DNA from 2 places in the Phyllobacterium sp. 0TCS1.6A genome. Region 1 is predicted to be linked to the other one. Evidence: predicted binding sites of a transcription regulator. Region 1 holds the regulator's gene; the other holds the start of a gene.
What was found. The regulator LexA, encoded in region 1, represses DNA repair genes until DNA is damaged. The targets are predictions, from matches to a motif close to TGTTCNNNNTGTGTTCNG.
Positions count from the first base shown of each region.

Region 2: the regulator LexA is predicted to act here: its motif matches at 2,128-2,145, upstream of OSJ75_RS01200 (ATP-dependent helicase).

Region 1 covers NZ_JAPMAB010000001.1:791,286-794,614, reverse strand. The annotation lists gene OSJ75_RS03820 (substrate-binding domain-containing protein) at 1-728, shown strand, start outside; gene lexA (transcriptional repressor LexA) at 924-1,637, shown strand; gene OSJ75_RS03810 (ComEC/Rec2 family competence protein) at 1,621-3,329, opposite strand, start outside.
Region 2 covers NZ_JAPMAB010000001.1:259,718-263,046, forward strand. The annotation lists gene OSJ75_RS01200 (ATP-dependent helicase) at 1-2,082, opposite strand, end outside; gene OSJ75_RS01205 (glucose/quinate/shikimate family membrane-bound PQQ-dependent dehydrogenase) at 2,319-3,329, shown strand, end outside.

The DNA of each region.
Region 1 (3,329 bases):
GCCCGCTGATCAACAATGACGAGATCTCGGTCTATAAGCGCCTGATTTCGAGCAAACGCGTCGATGCCATCATCGTTTCGCACCCCGCACTCGTGGACGAGCGGATAACCATGCTGGCCAAGGCCGGCTTTCCCTTCGTGCTGCACGGCAGGACGGAAGCAGACGTTCCCCATTCCTGGCTCGACATCGACAATCAGGGCGCTTTCTACCAGGCGGCCTCGCATCTGCTCGATCTCGGCCACCGCCACATTGCCATGATCGACGGCCTCAAGGGCTTCACCTTCTCCGAACATCGCGAACTCGGATACCGGCAGGCTCATCTGGAGCGCGGCCTGCCCATCGATGAACGTCTCATCATTCATGACAGGTTTTCCGACGACATCGGCTTCGCCGAAACGCTGCGCCTCCTCTCCTGTGAACCGCAGCCGACCGGCATTATCGCAGGATCGATGATGACTGCGCTGGGCGTTTCACGCGCCATACGCGCCAAGGGCTACCAGGTCGGAAAGCAGGTTTCCCTCATCGCCCATGATGACGTCTTCCCCTATCTCAATGCCAGCAACATGGTGCCATCCATGACGACAACCCGCTCATCGATCCGCGCTGCCGGAACGAGGATCGCCGAGATGCTGATGTTGCAGCTCGACGGCGCCGCCGTGACAGCCATGCAGGAAGTCTGGCCGGTCGAACTGATCCTGCGCCAATCGAGCGGGCCACCCGTCCGTTAGCAGGCTATGGAAGCTGCTGCGAAGGCATGATGCTTCGCCAAAAGTAGCGAAAAATGTCCTATCGCCATGGCGTTCCATATAAATTTCCGCCACCTGGGCTTTTTCAACCACATATTAATCCTTGTGGAACACAACTGGAACATATAGTGTTTGTTCTGGTTTTGTTTTTCCGATTCCCTGGTGGAGGATCGCCAAATGCTCACGCGCAAGCAACATGAACTACTGCTGTTCATACATGATCGCCTGAAGGAAACGGGCATCCCCCCTTCCTTCGATGAAATGAAGGATGCGCTCGACCTTGCGTCGAAGTCCGGGATTCATCGGCTGATCTCGGCGCTCGAGGAGCGCGGCTTCATTCGCCGCCTTGCCAACAGGGCGCGGGCGCTCGAAGTGATCCGTCTTCCTGATTCGATCGCTCCGGGACTGAACGCCCAGCGCAAATTCTCGCCGAGCGTGATCGAGGGCAGCCTTGGCCGCACCGCCCCTGCGCCGCAACCCGCGCCGGACATCGGCAATATCGCGGCCAATATGGTCAGCATTCCGGTCATGGGACGCATCGCGGCCGGTGTGCCGATCGCGGCCATCCAGAACCAGACGAGCATGCTGACGCTGCCGCCCGACATGATCGGCAATGGCGAGCATTATGCCCTTGAGGTCAAGGGTGACTCGATGATCGAGGCGGGGATTTTCGACGGCGATACCGTCGTCATACGGCGCGGCAACACCGCAAATCCCGGCGAGATCGTCGTGGCCCTCGTCGATGATGAGGAGGCAACGCTGAAGCGCTTCCGTCGCAAGGGCGCGTCGATTGCACTCGAAGCGGCGAATCCTGCCTATGAGACGCGAATTTTCGGCCCCGATCGCGTTCAGGTTCAGGGCAAGCTCGTCGGGCTCATTCGGCGGTACTGACCACAGCCTGTACAGGCGGGCGTTTCGGCGGGCGCGGACGCTCCGCGATATTGCGTGCCGCCCGCGAATGAATTCGATAATTGTTCCATGGCCGGATGGGCCGCCCGATCGCATACTCTATCGATGCGAAAAAACCCGGCGCTGCTGCGGCGATCGCTCCCCGGGTGGGTTCGGTCGATTGGCGACGGTCTTCCGTCGATCGTTTGATTGCGGGCATTGGCCGAAACTCGGGCACTGGCCGAAGCTTGATGGTCGCTGCGCCAAAGAGCGCCAATTGCTGCCGCGTTACGGTGATGGGCGCATTCTTCACCTCGCAAGAGCGATAGGGGCCGGCGAAGGCCAGCACCATGATATCGCTTTCCATGCAAGCGGCCGCCATGGCCTCGGCCGAACGGACATGCGCCACCACGGCGCCATATCGCGGCTCCCTTGCGAGGCATAGCTCTGCGTTGCACTCGAACTGCGTGTCCTCCGCTGCCACGGCTGGTTTGGCCGGAACGATCACGGCCGATGTGGCATGGGCCTGTTGCCAGTTCTTGAGCGTAAAGCTTTCCGCGCCCGCCCTGTTGACGGCAAGGCGGCCGTCGGTCGCGCGCAGCGCCACCAGGCTCGCATTCTCGGAGATCATGATTTCCGGCGGCGGCGTCCAGACTGCCAGGGCTGCGGCCGCTGCAAAGAGCGGCAAGGCGAACAGGCGCAGACGCGTCGCCGGAAACAGCAATATGATCAGGCCGAGGCAGGCGAGGATCAGGCTTTGGCGGGGGACGAGACCGAAATTGCCCGGCGGAGAGTGACCTGAGACCATTTCGGCGACCATGATGACCATATCGATGCCGCGCTCCATGATGCCGAAGAAAAACCCGTCGAGATCGAATGGCATTGCCATGAGACCGATGACGCCGAATGGAATGACGAGCGTTGAAATCACCGGCAGCGCCAGCGCGTTGCCGATGAGCCCGAGCGGCGCCGTATTGTTGAAGTGATAGGCGGCGAAGATCGAACTCGCCGCCCCGGCGACCAGCGAGGTCAACGCGATTCCAATGACATACTGCGCCACCGCTTCCAGTGCGCGCCCCGCCGCCCCCGTCGGACGCCCCCGGCGCTTTGCCCTGCGGCTTCCCCACCAGCCGTAGAAGGCAATCAGCGCCGCCGTCGCCGAATAGGACATCTGGAAGCTCGGTCCCATGATTTCGTGCGGCGCCAGCGCGATCGTGACCATGGCGGCCAGGGCGAGATTGCGCATCGACAGCGCGGCACGGTCGACCAGCACCGCCAGCAGCATGATCGAGAGCATGATGAAACTGCGCTGTGCCGCGACGTCGGCGCCCGACAGGAGCAGATAGAAGGCGCTGCCGGCGAGCGCAGTGGCGGCCGCGAATTTCTTCACCGGATAGCGGGCTGCCACCCCCGGAAACAGCGCCAGGCTGGCCCTCAGCGTCGCCATGGTGGTCACGGCGACAAGCGCCATGTGGAAGCCGGATATCGACAGGATATGCGACAGGCCGCTGAGGCGAAGCGCATTGTTGGTCTTGTCGCTGATGCCGTCGCGCTGGCCGGTTATCAGCGAGGCGGCGATATCCCCTGCCTCGCCTGGGATGCGGTGCTGGATATGCTGGGTCAGCCGCTGCCGCATCGACTCGATGCTGCTCAGAGCCCAGGCCACGAGGCCGGGTTTCGGCGGCAAGATGCGCC
Region 2 (3,329 bases), 530 kb from region 1:
CGCCCGGTCGAAGCGGGATTGCCCGTAGCTGCCCCGTCCGCCATAGCCGCCATAGGTATCGCCGCTGGCAACCACTTCCACATGCGCTTCCGGCAATTCCTCAAGGAAGCGGGAAGGTATGGTCGATTGCCACAATCCATGAATGCGGCGGTTGGAGACAAACCAGATATGGAGGTTTTTCTTGGCGCGGGTCACGCCGACATAGGCGAGCCGACGTTCCTCTTCGAGACCTGAGCGCCCGCCTTCGTCCAGGGACCGCTGGTGCGGAAACAGGCCTTCTTCCCAGCCAGGGAGGAAGACGGTTTCGAATTCGAGCCCCTTGGCGGAATGCAGGGTCATGATGTTGACCGCATCGAGGTTCTCGTTCTGCTCGGCATCCATGACCAGCGCCACATGTTCGAGGAACGAGCGCAGCGACTCGTATTCTTCCATCGAACGGACGAGTTCCTTCAAATTCTCGAGCCGCCCCGGCGCTTCCGCCGATCGATCGGCCTGCCACATGGCGGTATAGCCGGATTCGTCCAGTATTCTTTCGGCCAGTTCCGTATGCGGCGTCGAATCGATCAGCGATTGCCAGCGGCGGAAATTCTCAACCACTTCGCGCAGCGCCGAGCGTGGCTTGGGCTTCAGTTCCTCGGTCTGGACAAGATCGGCGGCGGCGTCGAGCATGCTGATGTCGCGCGCGCGGGCATAATCGTGCACCTGCCGGATCGCAGCCTCGCCAAGCCCGCGCTTGGGCGTGTTGATGATGCGTTCGAGCGCCAGATCGTCCGATCCCTGGGCGACCACGCGCAGATAGGCGAGGGCGTCCCTTATCTCCAGGCGTTCATAGAATCGCGGGCCGCCGACCACGCGGTAATTCAGCCCGAGCGTGACGAACCGATCTTCGAATTCGCGCATCTGGAACGATGCCCGCACGAGGATGGCCATGTTGTTGAGCAAGTGACCCTTGCGCTGCGCCTGCTCGATCTCCTCGCCGACGGCGCGGGCTTCCTCCTCGGAATCCCAGGCGGCATGGACGAACACCTTGGCATCGTCGGGATCCGGCGCATCTGTGAAGAGCGTCTTGCCGAGGCGTCCCTCATTATGCGAAATCAGGAAGGACGCCGCGCCGAGAATATGGGCGGTCGAACGGTAGTTTCGTTCGAGCCTGATGACCACCGCGCCCGGAAAGTCCTTCTCGAACCGCAGGATATTGTCGACCTCGGCGCCGCGCCAGCCATAGATGGACTGGTCGTCGTCGCCGACGCAGCAGACATTCTTCGATCCCTGCGCAATCAGACGCAGCCACATATATTGCGCGGTATTGGTGTCCTGGTACTCATCGACGAGGATGTAGCGGAACTTGTTGTGATATTCCTTGAGAATATCGGGATAGGCACGGAACATGCGGATGGGGTGGCACAGAAGATCGCCGAAATCGCAGGCATTGAGCGTTTTCAGCCGGTTCTGGTAGGCAGCATACAATTCGCGGCCCTTGCCGTTGGCGAAGGCGCGTGCATCGCCTTCCGGTATTTCGGACGGTCCAAGACCCTTGTTCTTCCACCCGTCGATCATCAGGGCGAATTGCTTGGCGGGCCAGCGCTTGTCGTCGAGGCCCTCGGCCTGGATCAACTGCTTGATCAGCCGCACGACGTCGTCCGTGTCGAGAATGGTGAAATCGGAGCGCAGGCCGACCAGTTCCGCATGCCGGCGCAGCAGCTTCACGCCGATCGAGTGAAAGGTGCCGAGCCATGGCATGCCCTCGACTGCGCCGCCGACAAGAACGCCGATGCGCTCCTTCATCTCGCGCGCGGCCTTGTTGGTGAACGTCACCGCCAGGATCTGGCTTGGCCATGCCTTGCCGAGAGACAGGATATGGGCAATTCGCGACGTCAGCACCCGCGTCTTTCCCGTGCCCGCGCCAGCGAGGACCAGCACCGGACCTTCGGTTGTTTCCACCGCCAGGCGCTGCTCAGGGTTGAGCCCGTTCAGATAGGGCGGGGCGCCCCGCGCCTGCATTGCACGCGCGGCGATACCCGAAGGCCGGCTGGGCACATCAGGTTCATCAAAGAACGGCATATCGTCGGCTAATCCGGACATTTGGTCCCAATGTAGTGATTCGGGACCGAAAAACCAGATAAAAACGGATACAAAAAGAGAACGCGGCAGATTGAAGCTATAGGGTGTGCAAAACCCCCAGTTGAATCAAGGGAACCGTGTTGCGTCACGGCGATTATGGGCCTACTCCTTTCGATTAATGGGATATTCGTCCGGCAATTCAGCTGGATACTTCGCTGCCGTCGACCTTGGTTGAGCTTGAAAAAGGACTCTGCTCCATGGCTGTAAATCTCACCGCTCTCCTGCTCCTCATCATTGCTGCGGCCCTCGGCGCCGGCGGTGTCTGGCTCGCCGTCCTCGGCGGCAGCTGGTATTACGTCATTGCCGCGATCGCCTTTCTATTGACGGCCATACTGCTTTTCCGCAGGCGCTCGTCGGCGCTGCTGGTCTACGCCCTGCTGGTGATAGGAACGCTGGCCTGGGCGATATGGGAAATCGGGCTCGACTGGTGGCAACTGGCGCCGAGAGGCGGGGTCATCATGCTCATCGGCCTCTGGCTGCTGACGCCGTGGGTGAGGCGCGGGCTGGTGTCCACGGACGGAAGCGTCCGCTCGTCATGGGGCGGCGCGGTGCCGCTCCTGCTCAGCGTCGTCGCGGCGCTCGCCATCGCCGGCTATTCGATGACGCGGGACCCGCTTGCCATTGCCGGGAAGCTGAGCGAAGAAGTGGTGTCCGATTCTGCCGATCTCGGTGGAAATGTTCCGCCCGAGGACTGGCACCAATATGGCCGCACCCCCTATGGCCAGCGCTATTCGCCGCTCAACCAGATCACGGCCGAGAATGTCGGCCAGTTGAAGGTTGCCTGGACCTACCAGACCGGGGACGTGAAGCTGCCGGAGGATGTGGGCGAAACCACCTACCAGGTGACGCCGCTCAAGATTCGCGACACGCTTTTCATCTGCACGCCGCACAATTGGGCGATCGCGCTGGATGCGAAAACGGGCAAGCAGAAGTGGAAATTCGATCCCAATGCCGGGCTCAATCCCGACCGCCAGCATCAGACCTGCCGTGGCGTTTCCTATTATGCGGATCCGGCGATCCAGCCGGGACAGCCCTGCGCGGAGCGGGTCTACCTGCCGACATCCGATGCGCGCCTGATCGCGCTGGACGCAGCCAATGGCCAGATCTGCACCAGCTTCGCCGATGGCGGCACCCTGCATCTGGAACAGGGCATGCCCTACAATCCGGCCGGCTACTATTATTCGACGTCGCCGCCAGTGGTCGCGGCC